Regions from separate parts of the Gordonia sp. SGD-V-85 genome, predicted to be linked through region 2. Evidence: predicted binding sites of a transcription regulator. Region 2 holds the regulator's gene; the other holds the start of a gene.
What was found. Region 2 encodes HspR, which represses chaperone genes until heat shock. Its sites were predicted from a motif close to ANNTGAGTNNNNNNNACTCANNT; they were not measured.
Positions count from the first base shown of each region.

Region 1 (10,876 bases), 170 kb from region 2:
CGCAGGACTACGTCTACTCGCGAGTGATGTCGTGGGTGGCCCTCGAGCGGATGATCCGGATGAGTCGTCAGCGCGGTCTACCGGGCGACGTCGCCGGTTGGATGAAGGCCCGCGACGACATCTTCCTGCAGATCATGGAGCGGGGCTGGAACGACGACGTGGGGGCCTTCGTCCAGACGCTCGACTCCGATCGGCTCGACGCCGCGCTGTTGCTCATCCCCGCCGTGAAGTTGTTGTCGCCCACCGATGATCGGTTCCTCCGCACGCTCGAGCGGATCGAGGAAGAACTCGTGAGCGACTCCCTGGTGTTCCGGTACGACACCGACGGCGGGCACGACGGCCTCGACGGCGCCGAGGGAACGTTCTCCCTGTGCTCGTTCTGGTACGTCGAAGCACTCACCCGGGTCGGCCGCCTGGCCGACGCCCGGCTCGCGCTAGAGAAGATGTTCACCCATGCCAACCACCTAGGCCTTTATGCCGAGCAGGTCGGACTCACCGGCGAACAACTCGGCAACATGCCGCAGGCGTTCACTCACCTCGCACTCATCAGCGCGGCCATCAATCTCGACCGGCGCCTGGGCGATTGAACTGAGCGCTGCGGAATCCGGTTGCGCTTTGTGCCGGAAGCCGGGACAAACCACAACCGGATCTCATGTCCGCGTTCAGATCCAGCCGGACCCGCCGCACAGGTCGTCGGCGGCCGCAGGGCCGGTCGATCCGGCCGCATACGGTTGCGGTGCAGGCGGATTCGCCAGCACCGGTGCGGCCACCTCCCACACATGCGCGAGACCGTCGGGCCGGGTGAACAGCGACCGATCGCCGCGCAGCACGTCGACGATGAGTCGGGCATAGGGCGACAGGCCGTCGGCCACCTCGTCGAGCTGTTCGGTCATGTGGGCGACGGAGAGGTCGGTGCCCGAACCCGGTTCCTTGACGGTGACCGCCAGATCGATGGCACCGTCGCCGGCCAGATCGAAGGTCAGCACGGTGCCGTCCTTCGGGGTATCGGTCAGCGGACCGTCGGCGGGGGAGCGGAACACGAGGCTGAGTCGTTGGGAGCTGTGGTCGAGCATCTTGCCGGTCCGCAGCAGGAACGGGACGCCGTGCCAGCGGTTGGTGTCGACCCACAGGCGGACTGCCGCGAACGTCTCGGTGGTGGAGTCCGCGGGGATGCCGTCGGTGTCGCGGTACCCCTCGTACTGGCCGAAGACCACCTCGGTGGGGTCCAGCGGCCGGAACGCCGCGATGACCGACTCCCGCGCGTCGAGCAGGTCGTCGGCGCCGAGCGACACCGGGGGTTCCATCGCGACTTCGGCCGCCACCTGGAACAGGTGGGTGACGATCATGTCCAGGAATGCGCCGGTGGCGTCGTAGAAGGCGGCGCGGTCGGCGATGTCGAGGGTTTCCGGGACGTCGATCTGGACTTCCGCCACGTGTTCGCGGTTCCACACTCCCGAGAACAACCCGTTGGCAAACCGGAGGACGTGCAGGTTCTGGGTGCTCTCCTTTCCCAGGAAGTGGTCGATCCGGTAGATCTGCTTCTCGTCCAGGGATTCGTGAACCGCCTCGTCGAGAGTCCGGAAGCCGTCGGGGGACGTTCCGAACGGCTTCTCGTAGACGACTCGGGATCCCTTCGCAAGATCGTGCGCGGCAATGGCTTTCGTGTAGTCGACGAAGGTGGTCGGTGGGAGGGCCAGATAGTGGACCAGTTGAGCACCGTCGCCGACGGCGTCACGGGCCGCGTCGATCACCTCCGGCAGACGGCCGGGGTCGTCGACGGTGAACCCGCCGCCGGCGAAGCGGATGGTCGCGGCGAACGCTTCCCATTCGTCCGATGACACCGACCCGTCCGGACCGAACTCCTCGATGGCGTCCTTCACGTGCTGCCGGAACTCGTCGTCGGTCCGGTCGCCACGGCCGTTGCCGATCAGCTGCCAGCCGTCGGGGAGCAGGTCTCGGCGGTGGAGCTCGTACAGCGACGGCAGGACCATCCGCTTGGCGAGGTCGCCCGTCGACCCGAAGAGGATGAAGATCACCGACGCTTCGTCACCCGCTTCGGTGTCAGACGGTGTCGTGTTCCCCGGTGTGGCGCTGTCTGCAGTCATACGTCAATAGTGCCGGTCTCACGGTGTCGCGCGGCGATAAAGCCTCCAGTCAGACGCTTGACGCTCGTGGGATACAACACAATCATGAACGTGACGAAAACCTGACCAACCAGGCTCGCTGCCGCGCAGAGAGTAGGTGGGGTACGGAAGCCGACCGTGCCGCGCTGCCGGATCGCGCCGATCGGCAGGTTAGCGACCACATGGCCGGGTTCCCACGAACATTTACGACTTGACCTACAGGAGTGCGACATGGCCAGGAGACGCGGATTCTTCGCCGAGATGCAACATCAGGCGCGCCTCCACGAACAACGCCAACGGCAAGCGCAGCGGGCAGCGGAACAGGCACGTTTGCGGGCAGTTCGTGAGGCGGAACGTGCCAGGCGTGAGTGGGAACGCACCCGGGTTGCGCAAGAGCGTAGCGACGCGCGTGAAGCTGCTCGATACGCCAAGGCGCAGGACGCGCTGCGCGTCGCGGCGCGGCAGGCCGAGGTCGACGTATTGAACGCAGAGCTGGAAGCGAGTTACGAAGCCATCGACTCAATGCTGCTGGCGACGCTCGAGGTTGACGATTACGTCGATTTGGCGAGCCTCCGCCAGACCGTCCAGTTTCCGGCCTTCGACCGGCCCGAACTTACGCAGCCAGTTCCGGCACCGGTCCCCGAGCCCGCGCCGATCGAGCCGGCCTTCGTCGAGCCGCCGCTACCGACGGGTCTCAGCGGGATGGTCGGTGCAAAGAAGCGTCACGAAGCGGCGAGAGCCATGGCTTGGGCGGCCCACTTGGAAAACCATCGCGCCTGGCAACACCAGATGATGCTGCGTGACGAACGCTGGCACCGCACCCAAGCCAAGTACCGGGACGCTGAGGCGGCGCGCCTAGTTCAGCTTGCTGCCGCCCAAGAGCAGTACGAAAATGATTGCCGCCGTGCGAGAAAGGAAGTGCTCGCAGCAAACGTCCGCCTAGAGAAGTTGATGGTGGGGCTTCAGGAGGGTGACCCCGGAGCACTCGAAGAGTACATATCGATCGTGTTGAGTAACTCCGTCTACCCTTCAATCTTCCCTGTGGGTCATGAGTTCCAGTTCAACGGCACAGACGCCGAGCTCAGTCTGCAAGTCGATATTCCAAGGCCGGACGCCTTACCGTCCGAGAAGCTGTTCAAGTACACCCGCACGGCCGACACGATCTCGAGTACGCCGTTGCCGAAGAAGGCGATAAAAGACCGTTACGCAAACGCGGTCGCTCAGGTAATTCTTCGAAGTGTGCATGAGATCTTCGAAGCGGACCGTGGCGGCATAGTTGAGACAATTTCTATCACCGTGGGTGTTCACACTGTCGATCCGGCGACTGGACACGATCAGTTCGTGCCGCTGGCCCAGCTAGCGACTGATCGGTCGACCATTGAGAGCCTGGACCTCTCGCGGGTAGATGCACAAGCCACGTTGCGACACCTGCGCGGCGCTATCTCGAGTGCGCCATATGATCTCGCGCCGCTGTCGAACCGGGAGGGGGTACGCGGATGACTGAGACAGCGCCTCGTGACGGCGTCGAAGTTAGCGAATGACCGAGCAGGCGGAGGTCATCCGCAACCTTCGAGCCACGCTGGTCGTCAAAGAGCGGGAGCTCAATTCGCTCTACGATAAGCTTGCGGCCGTCCAGAAGGAACTTGACGTAGCCCGGCACCTCCGTCCGGTCTCGGAATCCGTTGCGGTCGCCGAAAGCACAAACTCCAGCATCGTCGAGACGGATGACCGAATCGTGTTTCAGGACGTCGGTATCTACGTCTATCAGCACCCTCTTCGTGACGCCGAACAGTATCGGGAACGGCTGTCATCGATAGTCGAGAACATCAAAGATTCAATCAAGAGTGGCGGTGCAATCGAGTCGTCGGACATGTTTAGTTTCAACAACTCGTTGGCGAAGGGTCGCAAAATGACCGCTGACCTCGCCAAGCTGATGCTTCGCGCTTACAACGCGGAGGCCGAGAATTGTGTTCGGACTGTGAAGGCCGGAAACCTACGAACCTCAGTGCGCCGTCTCGAGAAGGCGAAGGAGACCATCGCGAAGCTCGGCGCGATCATGGAGATGCGAATCGCTGACGACTACCACCGACTTCGCGTCACCGAACTCGAGCTCACCGCTGATTTCATGATGAAGCGCCAAGAAGAACGCTTGGCTCAGCGGGAAGAACGCGAGCGACTCCGAGAGGAAAGGCGTGTTGAGCAAGAGCTGGCAGCACAGCGAGAGAATCTCGAGAAAGAGCGCAGGCACTACGAGAATCTACTAGCCAGCCTTTCGTCAGACGACGATACGGAATCAGACCGGGTGCGCAGCAAGATCGCTGAGATCGCGGCTGCTATCGCCGAGAACGACTACCGCCAGGCAAACATCCGCGCTGGTTACGTCTACGTCATCAGCAATCGCGGAGCATTTGGCCCCAATGTAGTCAAGATCGGTATGACACGGCGGTTGGATCCGATGGATCGGGTGCGCGAACTGGGCAGCGCTTCGGTGCCGTTTCCGTTCGACGTTCACGCACTCTACTTCTCTGAGGACGCGGTCACGCTCGAGTCAAGGCTTCACCAGGCCTTTTCTAATCAGCGATTGAATCATGCGAATCTGAGGCGCGAGTTCTTCTTCGCAGCGCCATCCGAGGTGCGCGTGGTTCTGGCTCAACATGTTGGAAACCTGCTGGAGTACAACGAAGAACCTGACTCGACCCAGTACTTCCAAAGTCGCGGCCGGTGGCCCCAGGCCAATGAGATGTCGACTGGGTCCAATAGGTAGGGATCGCTTCGGCAATCCGAACGGTGCCCGATGCTCGTTGGACAGTACACCCCCGACCGGGTGCGATCATGCTGGGAAGTCTACGCCGCATTCGGGAACCGCAGGCCACGATAGGACTGTGACGGGTTGCCTCGCCTGAAGTCAATGCACTTGCTGGACTGATTCGACGTGGCGACCTGATGAGTTCAGGCGTGCGAGGCTAGCTGCTCGGCCTCTGAAGTCGGCGCCGCCTGCGCTGGCGCAAACGACGCTCTGGATGCGATTGGATCTTGGATTGTGCAACAGAGGGTCAAAGTCGAGCGAACCAGCGGGGGAATGCCGAGGGGCGTGTGATGATGCTCGTGTTTGCGGGACGAGCGAAGGTACGAGGATGGCGCAGATAAGTTCGAAGGTCAAAGAGAAGAACGCGGTGAAGTGGGAGAGTTCTCTTCAAGAGAAGGATCTGTACCAAGGGGAGGTGGTGTGGGCCTTCGTCAACGGCCGACGAATGAAGCCCGTGACCCAAGGTGCGGCCATCACCAACGCCCGCATCATAGGCTTCCTGACCAGCCAAGCCGAACCCAAGTATAGGGTGCCGCTCGAAGTATTTGCCGACGAAGTCCGTGGTTTCGACTTCGAGGGCAAAGGCATGCACATGCGGGTGCTCACCGACGCCGGCGAGGTCGACTTCGGTCCGCTGGCAAGAGCGAGGTTGAATTCGCGAAGTATTACGTCGATTACCTGTGGCGCAGTGGCGTAGCTCCGGAAGTGAGAGAGGCTCGTGAATCCGAAGCTAGAGAGCAAGCCGCCGAGGCTGCCGTAACCGCAGAGCTCCTGGGTCGCCGCAATGAGGTGCGTGTCATCGGACCGGAAATGAAGGACAAGTGGTGGGATGCGATCGCCCGTCACTCGCACGCCGATGAACTGCCGTGGTTCGTCATCAATGGAGGATCGGCTGGTCGCCTAGTGGCGTTTGAAGATCGGCTGCTAATCACGAAAACCGGTGGCATGACGTCGTTTATGGCAGGCTCGCTCGGTGGCGGTCGAGAGACAACCTTCCCGTACTCAGAGATCACGAATATAGAGTTCAACGGCGGATTCGCTACTGGCGTCCTGGAGGTGTTGACTCCCAGCTATCAGGGCTCTGGCAACCACGACTATTGGCGCTCGAGCAACAAGGGCCGAAACAACGCTCATGACGACCCGTGGACATTGTCTAACTGCCTTCCGCTGGCGAAAGTGCTGTATCAAGAGGCGCAACCGCTGCTGAACGAGATGCAGCGCAAGATCGCTGACGCGAAGCGCCCGCAGGTTGTTGTCCAGCATGCGCCACCATCGCCCGCCGCTATCGCGGGCGGCGGCGGTCTCGCTCACGAACTGCAAAAGTTGGCCGAAATGCACCAGCGAGGTCTTCTCGACGACGAGGAGTTCAAAGCCGCAAAGAGGGCTGCGATCGCGAAGATGGCATAGATGATTGACACGACCAACGCGGATCACTGCTGTTGAGCGGGGGAATCCGTGTGACGAACGACGGTCGGCGGTATTTCGGCCTCCCCCTCCTGTGCGTAACGGCGGATGATCAGCACCATGGCCGATCTCGCCGCCTGGCCCGAACAACGTTCGTCGTGTCTGCAGCGATCGCTGCGGGTGTTCGCTCCCCTCACTGTTCTGACGCGAGGAGGTAGCGCGTGCGTAGGAGCATCGAAGGGCTTGCGGTGTGGCCGCGCCGTGCCGTTGCTGGTGTTGTCGCCGCCGCAGACAGTCGCGCTAGTCGTAACAGTCCGAGCAACCCGCGGCCCGCCGACTGCCGCAGGCGAGAGAATTGGTTGGACGCCGTGAGCCCTCGCCTTCTATGTGCTGTAGATCACATATTGAGTAGACATGAGCGGAATGCACTCAACTCTGTTGGCGTTGTAGACCGCGTATGGCTCATACTTGAGCCTGTTGGACTTAAGAGAAAGGTGCACGCGAGTGGACAGCTTCACCCCCACCACCAAGACGCAGCAAGCATTGAGTTCTGCTGTGCAGGCGGCGGCCAGTGCTGGCAACCCCGACGTGCGACCGGCCCACATCCTCGTGGCACTGCTCGATCAGTCCGACGGCATCGCGTCGCCGCTGCTCAAAGCGGTGGGCGTGGACCCGTCGAGCGTTCGTGCGCAGGCCCAGGCTCTGGTCGATCGCATGCCGACGGTGTCCGGCGCCAGCTCGACGCCTCAACTATCCCGCGAATCGATCGCGGCCGTCACCGCAGCTCAGCAGCTGGCCGGTGAACTCGACGACGAGTACGTCTCGACCGAGCACGTCGTCGTCGGCCTGGCGACCGGTGATTCCGACGTCGCCAAACTGCTGCACAACCTCGGTGCGACGCCGCAGGCCCTGCGCGAGGCGTTCGTCGCCGTGCGCGGCAGCGCGCGGGTCACCTCCGAGGATCCCGAATCGACCTACCAGGCTCTCGAGAAGTACTCGACCGACCTGACCGCGGCCGCCCGCGAGGGCAAGCTCGACCCGGTCATCGGCCGCGACACCGAGATCCGGCGCGTCGTGCAGGTGCTCAGCCGGCGGACCAAGAACAACCCGGTCCTCATCGGTGAGCCCGGCGTCGGCAAGACCGCCATCGTCGAAGGTCTCGCCCAGCGCATCGTCGCCGGCGACGTGCCGGAGTCGTTGCGCAACAAGACCGTCATCTCCCTCGACATGGGTTCGATGGTCGCCGGTGCGAAGTACCGCGGCGAGTTCGAGGAGCGGCTCAAGGCCGTGCTCGACGAGATCAAGGGTTCGGCCGGACAGGTCATCACCTTCATCGACGAGCTGCACACGATCGTCGGAGCCGGTGCGACAGGCGATTCCGCGATGGATGCCGGCAACATGATCAAGCCGATGCTCGCCCGCGGTGAGCTGCGGCTGGTCGGTGCCACGACCCTCGAGGAATACCGTAAGTACATCGAGAAGGACGCCGCGCTCGAGCGTCGATTCCAGCAGGTGTACGTCGGCGAACCGTCGGTCGAGGATGCCATCGGCATCCTGCGCGGCCTGAAGGACCGGTACGAGGTGCACCACGGTGTGCGCATCACCGACTCCGCATTGGTCGCCGCCGCAACTCTTTCCGACCGCTACATCACCTCGCGCTTCCTCCCCGACAAGGCCATCGACCTCGTCGACGAGGCGGCGTCGCGGCTGCGGATGGAGATCGACTCGCGCCCCGTCGAGATCGACGAGGTCGAGCGCATCGTCCGCCGGCTCGAGGTCGAAGAGGTTGCGCTGCAGAAGGAAACGGACGCGGCGTCGAAGGAACGGCTCGAGAAGTTGCGCGCCGAACTGGCCGACCAGAAGGAGAAGCTCAACGAGCTGTCCGCACGGTGGCAGTCGGAGAAGACCGCGATCGACGCGGTACGCGACCTCAAGGAAGAGCTGGATCGTCTCCGTGGAGAAGCCGAACGCGCCGAGCGCGACGGTGACCTCGGACGCGCAGCCGAGCTGCGGTACGGCCGAATCCCCGGACTGGAGAAGGAACTCGAGGCCGCGCTGGAGAAGACCGGTACCGATCCGTCGCAGGACGTGATCCTCCAGGAGGAGGTCGGACCCGACGACGTGGCACAGGTCGTGTCGTCGTGGACCGGAATCCCGGCCGGACGCATGCTCGAAGGTGAGACCGCCAAGCTGCTGCGCATGGAGGACGAACTGGGCAAGCGAGTCATCGGACAGAAGGCTGCCGTCGAGGCCGTCTCCGACGCGGTGCGTCGTGCCCGGGCCGGCGTCGCCGACCCGAACCGGCCACTGGGTTCGTTCATGTTCCTCGGCCCGACCGGCGTCGGCAAGACCGAGCTGGCCAAGGCGCTCGCCGAGTTCTTGTTCGACGACGAGCGGGCGATGGTCCGCATCGACATGAGCGAGTACGGCGAGAAGCACAGCGTGGCAAGGCTCGTCGGTGCTCCGCCCGGCTACGTCGGGTATGAGGCCGGTGGTCAGCTGACCGAGGCGGTGCGGCGTCGGCCGTACACGGTGGTCCTGTTCGACGAGATCGAGAAGGCCCACCCGGACGTGTTCGACGTGCTGCTGCAGGTGCTGGACGAAGGTCGCCTGACCGACGGCCAGGGCCGGACGGTGGACTTCCGCAACACCATCCTGATCCTCACCTCGAACCTCGGTGCGGGTGGCGACAAGGATCACGTCATGATGGCGGTGCGGTCGGCGTTCAAGCCGGAGTTCATCAACCGTCTCGACGACGTGGTGATCTTCGACGCCCTGAGCCCGGAGGAACTGGTGTCGATCGTCGACATCCAGCTCGGCCAGCTCAAGAAGCGCCTCGCACAGCGTCGCCTCGACCTCGAGGTGTCGCTCAAGGCCAAGGAATGGCTGGGCGCTCGCGGATTCGACCCGCTGTACGGTGCCCGCCCGCTGCGCCGCCTGGTGCAGCAAGCCATCGGTGACCAGCTCGCCAAGCAGCTGCTCGCCGGGGACATCCGGGACGGCGACGTGGTGCCGGTCAATGTCAGTGCCGACGGAGAATCGTTGGTACTCGGCTGAGTTCGTGAATGACAAGTGAATGACAAGGGACCCATCCTTCGGGATGGGTCCCTTTGTCTGCGCCGGCTACGGATGTGGGAAGCGGTCGAGGTTGTCCTCTACCCACAGGCGCAGTGCGTCCAGCGGCCCGGCGGCGTCCACCCCGAGTTCCGTCAGTTGGTATTCGACGTGCAGCGGGACCGCCGGATAGACGGTACGGGTCAGCATCCCGGCTGTCTCCAACCGACGCAGAGTCGCCGTGAGGACTTTGGGGCTGATCCCGTCCAGCCGCACGCGGAGCTCTCCGAAACGCATCGGTCGATCGCGTAGGGCGCCGATGACCAGGGCGCTCCACTTGTCGGCGAGAAGGTCGAGCATCCCTCGGCAGGGACACGACGCAGAGTAGGCGTCTCCGCGATGGGACGGCAGTGACATGGCGCTGGCCTCGATGCTCTCTATTGGATACTAGGAGCCCTTGCGGGTAACTGGGGTCGTGTGGATACCTTAGCGCCATGACACGAGAGATGACAGCCCTGGTCGCGGTCGCCGCGAACTCCGTCGAGGACCCGAGCGCGTTCGCCGAGACGACAATGCCGGTGCCGGCGCCCCGTCCGCACGATCTCCTCGTCGAGGTCCGCGCGGTCTCGGTCAACCCGGTGGACACCAAAGTGCGTGCAGGCCTGCGTGACTCCGATCCGCCGCGTGTTCTGGGATTCGACGCGGCGGGGATTGTCGTCGGGATCGGCGACGAGGTGTCGAGGTTTGCCGTCGGGGACGAGGTCTACTACGCCGGTTCGATCGATCGGCCGGGAACGAATGCCGAATTCCATCTTGTCGATGAGCGGATCGTCGGGCGCAAACCGTCGTCCCTCGACTTCGGCGCGGCTGCCGCACTGCCGTTGACCACGATCACTGCCTGGGAGTCGTTGTTCGAGAAGCTGCGGGTCGATTCCGCGGACTCGGGAACGATCGTCGTGGTGGCGGGTGCCGGGGGCGTCGGCTCGATGGTCATTCAGTTGGCCCGGACCCTGACTGATCTCACCGTGATCGCAACCGCGTCACGGCCTGAGTCGCAGGAATGGGCGCGAGGACTCGGTGCCCACCACGTCGTCGACCCGAGACGCCTGCGCGAGGACGTGCGGGCATACGCTCCGCGCGGTGTGGACTACATCTTCTCGCCCCACTCGTACGGAAATGTCGAGTCCTATGCCGACATCATGGGTGTACACGGTCAGGTCGTCGCCATCGACGAGCCGGAAGGTCTCGATACCCTCCCCCTGAAGCAGAAAAGCCAGAGTTGGCATTGGGAGTTGATGTTCTCCAAGCCGTTGTTCGCACCGGAAGACGACTCGCAACACCAGATCCTCGGCCGGGTCGCCGAACTCGTCGACGCCGGCAAGATCCGCAGCACTGTCAACCGTGAACTGGCTGGTTTCACGATCGAGAATCTTCGTACAGCGCACCGGGTCTCCGAATCCGGAGGGGCGATCGGCAAGGTGGTCCTCAC
Region 1 is NZ_LNQO01000001.1:282,999-293,874, forward strand. It holds gene AS181_RS01255 (glycoside hydrolase family 15 protein) at 1-587, shown strand, start outside; gene AS181_RS01260 (glucose-6-phosphate dehydrogenase) at 663-2,105, opposite strand; gene AS181_RS25285 (hypothetical protein) at 2,355-3,623, shown strand; gene AS181_RS01275 (DUF4041 domain-containing protein) at 3,661-4,887, shown strand; gene AS181_RS25290 (hypothetical protein) at 5,258-5,626, shown strand; gene AS181_RS25295 (SHOCT domain-containing protein) at 5,740-6,336, shown strand; gene clpB (ATP-dependent chaperone ClpB) at 6,838-9,390, shown strand; gene AS181_RS01290 (winged helix-turn-helix transcriptional regulator) at 9,457-9,747, opposite strand; gene AS181_RS01295 (zinc-binding alcohol dehydrogenase family protein) at 9,882-10,876, shown strand, end outside.
Region 1: clpB (ATP-dependent chaperone ClpB) is a predicted target of HspR. The motif match lies at 6,746-6,768, and genes of this name have one in related genera.

Region 2 (10,876 bases):
TTTCCAGCGATCGCTGAAACATCAGCTCATCATGGCAAATACCGATTCGCTCACCGGATTGCTGAATCGTCGCGGCTTCATCTACGCGACGACGACAATGCTCCGTCGGAGCCCCGCTCAACCGTTCGCCTTGGTCACCGCGGATGTCGACCGGTTCAAGGCCATCAACGACGAACACGGTCACGCGACGGGTGACGACGTCCTGGAGCGGGTCGCGGCGATTCTGCAGGGGGCCACCGACGAGCAGGCCATCGTCGCGCGACTCGGCGGTGACGAGTTCGCGATCGCGACGCTTGCCGACGAGACCTCGGTGCGCGCGCTCGCCGAACGCATCCGCGCGCGGCGCATCACGATCCCCGGTGGTGCGACCGCGACGATGAGCCTGGGGATCGCCGTGGGTGCCACACCAGGCGGCCACATGTCCGCCGACGACGCCGACGCCTTCATCCGGCACGAGTTCGACGTCGCCGACCACGCGCTCTTCGACGCCAAGGCCGCAGGCCGCGACACCTATGTGGTGGCGGGGCGCACCGCGGCCTCCCGGTCCACCGGAGGACGCCCGGCTACAACAGCACGCCCGGGTTCAGCAGACCGTCGGGGTCGAGAGCCTGCTTGATCCGAGCCGTCAGTTCCATGACGTCGGGCCCCACCTGGTCGGGCAGCCAGCCCTTCTTCAGTCGCCCCACCCCGTGCTCGCCGGTGATGGTGCCGCCCAACTCGATCGCGAGGTCCATGATCTGACCGAAGGCGACCTGCGCGCGCTTCGCCTCGTCCACATCGGCGGGGTCGAAGACGATCAGCGGGTGCGTGTTGCCGTCGCCGGCGTGGGCGATCACCGAGATCATCACCCGGTTGCCGGCCGCGATCTCGGCGACACCGTCGATGAGGTCGGGCAACGAGGGCAGCGGTACGCCGACGTCCTCGAGCAGCAACGATCCCAGCTTCTCCACCGCCGGGATCGCCGCGCGGCGGGCCGCGGTGAACGCCTCGCCCTCGACGGGGTCGTCGGTCGCGAAGACCTCGCCGGCGCCATTGGACTCGAACGCCTTCCGGATGAACTCGACCTCGGCCGCGCCGGCCGCACCCGGGGCGTCGGACTGGGCGACGAGCAGCGCCCCGGCCTCTCGGTCGAGGCCCATCCGCAACAGGTCCTCGACGGCGTTGATGGCCACCGAGTCCATGAACTCGAGCATCGCGGGACGCATTTCCCCGGTCACCGCCAGCACCGCTCGGCTGGCGTCGTGCACCGAACCGAACACACCGACGACGGTGCTCGCGGGGCCTTGCGGTGGCAACAGCCGCAGGGTGACCTCGGTGATGATCCCGAGCAGCCCCTCGCTGCCCACGAACAGCTTGGTCAGCGGCAGGCCCGCGGAGTCTTTGAGCTGCTTGCCGCCGACGCGTACCGCCCGGCCGTCGGCCAGCACCACCTCCAGGCCCAGGACGTAGTCCGTGGTGACGCCGTACTTGACGCAGCACAGTCCGCCCGCGTTGGTGGCGACATTCCCGCCGATCGAGCAGATCTCGAACGACGACGGGTCCGGCGGATACCACAGCCCCGACGCGGCGGCCGCGGCCTTCACCTCCGAGTTGAACAGTCCGGGTTGGACGACGGCGGTGCGCGTCGCCGGGTCGACGTCGATGTCCCGCATCTTCTCGGTGGACAGCATGATCGCGCCGTCGACCGCCGTCGACCCGCCCGACAGACTGGTACCCGCACCCCGCGTGATGACCGGGACACCGTTGGCGGCACACCAGCGAACGGTGTCCTGCACTTCGGCGGTGGTGGTCGGCCGAACCAGCGCGAGCGGGGTGCCGGCCGTCGGATCGGCGGCACGGTCCTGCCGGTAGCCGGCGAGGATGTCGGCGTCGGTGACCACCATGCCGTCGGGAAGGGAAGCGGCCAGCGAACTCGGGTCGGCACTCATCTGTTCAGAGTATTCGCAGACCGAACGACCACGGTTTCAGATTGATACATGGCCGGAAACGCCGGGCACCGCGACAATGAGCGACGTGAACGATTTCAACGCGACCGTCATCAACGAGTTCCGCTCCAACAACGGGCATGTGGACACCGCCGGCTTCGGCAAGAACCTGGTGCTCCTGCACACGCTGGGCGCCAAGTCCGGCGAGCCGCGGATCAGTCCCCTGTTCGCCCTGCCCGACGCCGACAGCTGGCTGGTGATCGGCTCGTACGCCGGTTCGCCGAAGGCCCCGGCGTGGGTGCACAACCTGCGGGCACATCCCCAATCGGTCGCCGTGGAGGCGCCGGCGGAGAACGGCGTCGAACGGCTCGACACCGCGGTGACCGAAGTCGAGGGTGACGACTGGGAACCCGCGTGGCAGAAGTTCATCTCGGCATCCGAGCAGTTCCTGAAGTACACCGAGACCGCGCAGGGCCGCCGGTTCCCGATCTTCCGGCTGACACCGGCTCGCTGACCCCGCGGTTACCGCCGTCGGCCCGCGAACGCCACTACCCTGGCAGGGTGTTCGAGGTTGGCGAGAGCGTGGCCGGCTTCACCATCGACGACTTCCTCGGTGGCGGGGCGAGCGCCGATGTGTTCCGGGTCCATCGCACCGGCGACGACGGGGCCCCGTCGTGCGATGGACCGCTGGCCCTGAAGGTTTTGCACCCGAACGCGTCCGACCACGCGCGGGTCCGGGAGCGCTTCGAACGGGAATTCGGGATCGCGTCGCTGCTCGACCATCCGCACATCGTGCGCATGATCGAGCACGGCGAGATCGCCTCGCCGCGCGGGTCGCTCGGGCCGCGGCACCTGCCGTCGATGTGGCTGACCATGCAGTACATCGGCGGCCCCGCGGCGACCGCACTCGTCCCCGAGCGCGGCGACGAGCCGGACATGGACACCATCCTGCGGGTGGCGATGCAGATCGCCGATGCGCTGGATCATGCGCATTCGCAGGACATCCTGCATCGCGACGTCAAACCCGCGAACATCCTCCTCTCCCGCACCCCGCGATCTGTGGGTACACCCCTCGACGCCTACCTCTCGGACTTCGGGATCGCCCAGTTCCTCGACGACACCCGTCCACTCGCGCGCAACGGTCGTGTGCAGGGTTCCATCGGCTACGCCTCGCCCGAACTACTGCAGGCCCAGAAGCTCACCCCCGCAACCGATTTCTACGCATTCGCGTGCACGCTCGTCGAACTCATCACGGGCACACCGCCGTATCCGCGGAACACCGCTTTCGCGATCACCTATGCCCACCTCAACGACGACCCGCCGAAACTCACCCGACGCCGCCCCTGGCTGCCGTCGGCGATGAACTCGATCTTCGCCAAGGCGCTGGCGAAGTCACCGGAGGACCGGTATCCCTCGTGCACCGCCCTCGTCGAGATCCTGACCCGGCTCATGCGGGACGTGCCCGTGCCGGAGTCGCCGCAACGCTCGACCTGGTGGCCCCGCGGCCGGTGAGCGGTCAACCCGCCGCGTCATCGATCGTATAGACACGAACAGCGGTGTCGCGGAAGATCTTCCGCAGAGCCTCCGAACCCCACTGGGACACACAGTCGACGAGCGCGCCGACCAGCACGTCGACCGCGGCGTTGGGCCGGTCGATCGGATAGTTGGACCCGAACATGATGCGGTCCGACCCGAAATGGGTGACGATGTGCTCGACGAAGGGACCGATCATCTCGGCGAGCGTGGCCTGACCGCCGATGTTGCCCCACCGTTCGTGACCGTAACCCAGTATCGGCATCGCCAGACCCGACAGCTTGACGACGACGTTGCGGTGGTTCGCGAGGGTCGTCATCCGTTCTCGCCACAATCGCCAGATGTCCGCGCGCGCAGCGGCTGTCGCGCCGGTGCGGACACCGACGGGACCGAAGACCCCTGCCGGGATGCCGAAGTGGTCGAGGACGATCGTCGTGTCGGGGTACTCCCGGGCCAGCAGGATGACGTCGTAGAGCTGATGGGAGTACACCGACGCCTCGAAGACCAGATCGCGGCTCGCGAGTTCAGCGAACCCCTCGAGGAACGCCGTCGAGGACAGCAGGTTGTCGGTGTCCCCGCCGTCGCGGACTCGCGGATCAGGATGTCGGGACGCGACGATGCGGATGCCGCGGAACCGCGGGGAGGCCGCGAACTGTTCGTCGAGCATGGTCGCGAACGTGCGGGTCCGCGGATCGCCGTGCGAGATGACGGCGCCGAGGCGGGGGGTACCGGCCTGGCCGAACGGCAGGCTCTCGAGATATCGGGTCTCCTCGACGGCGGTGCTGTCCACCGGGGGCTCCGCGGCGTCGGCCACCTCGCGGCGCCAATGCGACTCGACGTGCACCACCGTGTCGATCGGTACCCCCACCACGGTCGGCACCAGCGCCGCATCGGTGGCGTACTGACGCGGCTCGTAGGCCCGGGCCACGGTGCGCGGGGTCAGGATGTACTCGCGGTCGGCGCGCGAGACGACGAGCGGAAACACCCGGTCGCCCAAGGTGGGGACGAACCCGTACAGCCGCGACGCCCGCGTGGCCGCCCACGGGGTACGCCGCGGGTTCCAGTGCTGCACATGGGCATCAACGATGCCCGTGAGGACCCCTTCGAGGGACGTCATCCCCGTACCTTGCCACACCTCATCACTGTCCGACATGGGATGCCGGATCCTGAATTGTGACGTGTTGAAGGACTAGTGTGGGTCTCTTGAACCGGGTGGGGAGACGAGCCGCGACGGAGGTGTGATCTTTTCGAGATGGCGACACATACGCGCCACGCGCTGCATCAGCTGCGGACGGCTGTCAATCGACAGCCCGACCGGTTCGTCACCAACGTCTACACCCGGATGTTTGCGATCGATCCCGACCTGCGTGACCTGTTCGGGGTGTCGATGGCGGCCCAGCGAGTGGCCTTCCATCGGGTCATCGACCATGTGCTGGAAGCGATCCCGGCCGAGTCGGGTCACGCCGAACTCGTGGAGTTCCTCGCGCAGCTCGGACGCGACCATCGCAAGTTCGGGGTCGAGCCCGAGCATTACCACGTGATGTACGCCGCCCTGATGGGCGAGTTCGGCAGCCTCATGGCCGGTTACTGGGACGCCGAGACCGAACAGACCGTCTCGCAGGCGATGATGCTGGTCACCGGGGTCATGCGGGGCGCGGCCGAGAGCGCGACCCATCCTGCGCGCTGGACCGCCGAGGTCGTCGAGAAGTACCGGATCACCCGGGACCTCGCGGTCGTCCGACTCCTCGCCCACTCGCCGCTCACGTTCAACACGGGCCAGTACCTCGAGGTGCACACCCCGCAATGGCCCAAGCAGTGGCGCAATCTGTCCCCCGCCATCCCGCCCAACCCGGCCGGTGAACTGGAGTTCCACGTGCGTGCGATCCCCCGTGGAACGGTCAGCACCGCGATCGTGAGCGAGACCAGCATCGGCGATGTGTGGACCCTCGCCCAGGGGCACGGGACGCTTCACGTCGACCGCGACAGCAAGGTCCTCATGGTGGCGGGCGGGACCGGGCTCGCACCGCTGCGGGCGTTGTTGATCGAGATGTCCATGCGCGCGGATTCGCCGGAGACGCACATCTTCTACGGCATGCGCTACCCGGGCGAGCTCTACGACCTGACCGTCCTGCGCCGCATCGCGTCGACCAATCCCTGGCTGCGGGTCACCGCCGTGTCCCAGGAGGAGAGCGATCCGTGGTGGATCAACGCGGTGGCGACACCCGCCGAGCTCGGCATCGACCACGAGATCGGCACCCTCGCCGACGTCGTGGCCCGGTCCGGTGACTGGCAGGACCGTCAGGTGCTCATCGCGGGATCACCGCAGATGATCGAGAACACCCGACGCACGCTGATCATCGCGGGCGTCCGGGCCAGCCGCATCCAGCACGACCCGGTGTTCTGAGCCGGCACAAGAGTTGACTTCCCCGAACCGGTTGCAGCTCAGGGGACTTCGAGGCTCGGCTCGCTGCCGGCCGGAGCCGTGACCGTTTCGGTCTCGGTCACGGTGTACGTCTCGGGAGCCGACTCGGTCACCGTCTCCGTTCGAGTGACCGGACGCGGGGTGCTGGTGACCGTCGTCGTGCGGACGGAGGTCTCAGTCTCGGTCTCGGTGACCGTCGCCTCCTGGGTCGAGGTGACCGCTGCCGGTGTCTCGGTCACGGTGACGGGCGCGGGTTCGGCGACCGTCGACTCGGCGGTGACGATCAGCGTCATCCCGACGGCGGCCAGGAACACGGCCGCGCCGATGGCGGCGCCGACGAACCACCAGCGACGTCCCGTCGACGTCCGCGGGGCGACGGGGGGCGCTGCCGCGGCTACCACCGCGGCGTCGGCCGCACCGAGGGCCGAGGCCAGCGCCGGGTTGTCCGCGACGGTGACGGGGCGTTGCGCCGCGTACTCGAAGGCCGGCGCGATGCCGGGGAGTTGCGCGCCGGGGCCGACCACGATGACCGACGTGATGTCACGCCCGCGCGGCAGGCGGGTGACCGCCGTCGCGAGCCGGGTCGCCGCGTCGGGGTCGGTGACCGAGGCGATCTCGCCCGGCGCGAAGTCGGTCGTGCCGAGGACGGCGCCGGAAGACGTGTCGACGGTGGCGAGGGTCGTGCCGGCGGCCGGCGCGGCATCGCGATCCAGGTCGACGACGGCCACCACCCCACCGCGCGTCGCATGCGTGCATGCGATCTCGGCGAGTGCGGCGGCATAGCCGGTGACGACGACCTTCTCCGTCCACGACGGCCCGGTGCCGGCGCCCGGCGCGAAGGCCCGTGCCAGGTGGTCGCGGACGTCTGCGCGGGACGCCGAGATGCCGATGCGGTCGACCTCCACAGGGACGGAATCGACGAGTTCGAGGATCGCGGCCTCGGCACCGGCCGCCGACGCGTCCGGGAGGTCGACGAGATTGCTCGCCAGGACGTGGCCGTCGGCGTCGCGGACCACCGAGCTGATCTGGTCGTCGACGACGGAGATACCCAGGACCACGAACCCTGGCATCGGACCGTTTGCCGGTACCTCGGACATGGTTCACCTCCCGTCGCCGACCTTGCTGTGGCGTTCTGACCCGCAAGCCTAGCGGCTGACGCGAGGACCGGGGCATCCGGCTGTGTCCGGCGTCCGGCTCAGATCGACTCGGCAGCGTGCTGGGTGTACGCGGCGTCGCGCACCGCTTCGTCGGTTTCCAGGCCGGCGCCCAGGGCGCCGCCGACGGTCGCGAGGGAGCACGTCAGCCAGGCAACCTCCAGATAGTCGGTGAAGCCGACAGGGTGGTCGAGCGTCGCACCGATGACCTGCGGTACCACGAGGCAGAGCGCGCCGATCGCGGACAAGACGAACAGCGCCGCGTAGAACGCGCCCACACCGAGAACGACTGTGATCATGGTGACGATGTTGAACAGCGCCACCTGTTCTCGCGTCTGTCGGGAGCCGCCGCGTTCCCACAGGTCGGCACCGATGATCAGCGTCGCGGTGATCGCGATGATCGAGCCGAGCGCCACCGCGGTCAGGCGAATCCCACCGAAAGTGTCTGCGAGAAGCCAGATGTCGGCGGTGACGAGCGCGAAGACCCCGGCCGCGATCGCCCCGGTGAGGGCGCGGGTGAGCCCAAGCGCGAGCCGCCACGGGCGGTTGGCGCGCACCATGCCGGTGAGCAGACGCAGGTTCCCGGTCAGGACACGCGCGGTGAACGCGGTGCCCGCCTCGTCGACGTCGGTCCCGAGTTGGCGGACGCGATGGCGCAGCGCCGACCGCGCCGGCGACTTCTGGTGACCGCGGAGATCGTCGGCGTCGGCACCGAGGAGTTGACCGACGAGTCCGGTGATGATGCCGCGGGCCCGCTGCCGCACTCCGGTGGCGCCGAGTGCCGGCACCGAGAGGACCGCGACGCCGTGCACTGCGTTGGCATGCGCGACGACCGGACGTTTGCCGACGTGCAGCGGCAGGTCGGTCAGGCAGAGCACCAGATCCCACTCGTGTTCGAGCAGAAGATCTCTCGTGGCGTCGACGATCTCGGCGTCGCCGGCCGGCGGCTGTACGACGCCGGCCTCTAGGAGATCCAGCTGCCAGCGCGCGCCGGGGAAGGTCGTCTGGATGTGGTCGGTGAGGTCGGCTTCGATGAGCTTGCGGGCGAGGTCGATCGCCTGGCCCGGCGCGGCGACGATGCCGAGGACGACGACGGGTTCATCCGAGGTGCCGGGCTCGGGGAACGACTCGGGGGAAGAGGAGTCCATCAAGGGTGACGGCTCGGCTCAGGCGAACCGGGCCGCGAGGGCCCGCAGGGTGCCCTCGATCCCCTTGCCGTTCTTCTTGTCGTAGCCGATGAGTTCCATGATCTTCGGTACCCGGAGCGTCGAGTAGTCGAAGGTCTCGGTGACCGCGGTCGTGGTCGGTGACGTCGACTCGAGTTCCCACCGCCAGCGGTGCCCCATCGGGTGCTGCCATTCGACGACCCGACCGGGTTCGAAGTCGGTGACGGTCGAGGTGATCTTGTACGGCACGCCGTACTGCTTCATCCCGACGCTGAAACGCGCCCCACGGGTCAGCGTCTCGGGCCCGTCCACAGGGGTGTCGCGGACCGTGCCGGAACCGTCGAGCTCCGGATGCCGATGCGGATTCGACACGAGCGCGAACACATCGGCGGCCGGGGCGTTCACGACGACCCGGCGCGAGACCTTGTGCGGGCCGGAGTCGACGGTGGTGACGGGTTCAGAAGCCATACGCTCAACGTTACGCACGTCCGTGGGCTCGCGTCGAAACCACGTCAGTCGGTGGTGCGTTTGCGTCGCGGCTGCCAGACGACCAGGGCGTTGGTGCGCGGCACCGGGACGAGTTCGCCGCCGCGGCGGGTCCGCGACGCTTGCACCTCGTCGGTCAGCTCGCGCACGCGGTGCTGGAGCGCCTCGACCTGATTGCTCAGGTCGATGATGCGTTTGATGCCCGCGAGGTTGACGCCTTCCTCCTGCGAGAGACGCTGGATCTCGCGCAGGAGTTCGACGTCGCGGGACGAGTAGCGGCGACCACCGCCACTCGTCCGTTGCGGGGTGACCAGACCCAGGCGGTCATAGGTCCGCAGGGTCTGGGCGTGCATGCCGGCGAGTTCGGCGGCCACCGAGATCAGGAAGGTCGCGCCATCACCGTCGAAGTTGCTCGCACCGGCCATCACTCATCGCCCCCAGTCCGCCCGCGGGTCGAAACCGCTTGCCCGCTCGGCCTGGTCGTAGGCGCGCATCGCCTCGACCGCGGCCTCGTCGAGCTTGTTCGGAACCGCGACCTTGACGGTGACGAGCAGGTCGCCCGCCCCGCCGGAGCGCTTGGGCACCCCACGACCGCGCACGCGCAGCGTGCGGCCGTCGGTGGTGTTCGGCGGGATCTTCACCCCGACCGAACCCTCCAGGGTCGGAACCGAGACCGTCGCTCCGAGAACGAGTTCGGAAATCCGCACCGGCAGCTGCACTCGAAGGTCGTTGCCGCTGCGGGTGAACTGCTTGTGCGGGGTCACGTGCACGACGACGTAGAGGTCACCCGACGGGGCGCCACGACGACCGGCCTCGCCCTGCCCGGCGAGCCGGATGCGTTGACCGTCCTCGACGCCGGCGGGGATCCGGACGTTGATGGTGCGCGCCCGGACCTTCACGCCGCTGCCGTCGCAATCGGTGCACGGGTCGTCGATCCGCGACCCGGTGCCCTGGCAGTCCTGGCAGGGCTCGCTGAATCCGAACGCGCCCTGGTTGCGGCTCACGAACCCGGAACCGTTGCAGTTCGCGCACACCCGCGGACTGGTCCCGGGCTTGGCGCCTGAGCCGTGGCAGGTGGTGCAGGGCGACGGACTGGTCACCCGCAGGGGGACGGTCGTGCCGAGCGCGGCGTCGGAGAACGAGAGCGTCGTCTCGGTCTCGAGGTCCTTGCCACGACGCGGCCGGCTCGCCGTCGAAGTACGTTGCGTTCCGCCGCCGCGGTTGAACAGGCCGTCGAAGATGTCGCCAAAACCGCCACCGCCGCCCCCGGTCTGCGCCCCGCCGAACAGATCGCCGAGGTCGAAGTCGCCACCGCCGCCGGTGGTGTAGGTGGTTCCGCCGCCGGGGAAGCCACCCGGGAAGCCGTTGCCGCCGCCGCGGAATCGTCCGCCGGCGAACATGGCGCGTGTCTCGTCGTATTCCTTGCGCTTCTCGGCATCGCCGAGGACGCTGTGGGCTTCGGACACCCGCTTGAAGCGCTCTTCGGCCGCGCTGTCACCCGGATTCGCATCAGGATGCAGCTCGCGCGCGAGCTTGCGGTAGGCCTTCTTGATCTCTTCAGCCGAAGCGTCAGAAGCAACGCCCAGGTCCTTGTAGAAGTCGTGTTCTAACCACTCACGTTGTGGTGCCACCAGACGTCACCTCCTTGAGTTCTGTTGTCTGGATTGATGTTTCAGTTGGGGCCACCCTCTCCCTGGGGTGCGAGCCGACCACCTGCTCCTGAGGTGCGAGCCGACCACCTGCTCCCTGAGGTGCGAGCCGACCACCTGCTCCCTGAGGTGCGAGCGAAGCGAGCCACGAAGGGTTCGTCGCCCTTCGTGGCTCGTCGCTTGCGCTCCTCGCACCTCAGGGATCAGTGGTGAGTTCGCCCACTCAGGATCGAGCGACGGTCGTTCTATTGTGCACCGGGCGCGTCGCCCGCGGGAGCGGGATCGGTGACCGTCACCATCGCGGTGCGGATCACCTTCTCGCCCAGGCGGTAGCCGCATCGGTACACCGATCCGATCACCGGATGTGCCCCGGTGCCGTCGTGCTGCACGGCTTCGTGGAGTTCGGGATCGAACTCGTCACCCGCCGCACCGAAGGCCACGAGACCTTCGGCGGCCAGCACACCGGTCAGCTTGTCGGCGACCGAACGCAGCGGACCGCTGTCGAGGTCGCCGTGTTCACGGGCACGGTCGAGATCGTCGA
Region 2 is NZ_LNQO01000001.1:114,986-125,861, reverse strand. It holds gene AS181_RS00550 (GGDEF domain-containing protein) at 1-616, shown strand, start outside; gene AS181_RS00545 (FAD-binding oxidoreductase) at 564-1,928, opposite strand; gene AS181_RS00540 (nitroreductase/quinone reductase family protein) at 2,014-2,439, shown strand; gene AS181_RS00535 (serine/threonine-protein kinase) at 2,487-3,437, shown strand; gene AS181_RS00530 (amidohydrolase family protein) at 3,442-4,575, opposite strand; partial or broken gene AS181_RS00525 (FAD-binding oxidoreductase) at 4,699-5,862, shown strand; gene AS181_RS00520 (hypothetical protein) at 5,901-6,977, opposite strand; gene AS181_RS00515 (hypothetical protein) at 7,076-8,182, opposite strand; gene AS181_RS00510 (SRPBCC family protein) at 8,201-8,668, opposite strand; gene AS181_RS00505 (heat shock protein transcriptional repressor HspR) at 8,713-9,111, opposite strand; gene dnaJ (molecular chaperone DnaJ) at 9,115-10,317, opposite strand; gene grpE (nucleotide exchange factor GrpE) at 10,581-10,876, opposite strand, start outside.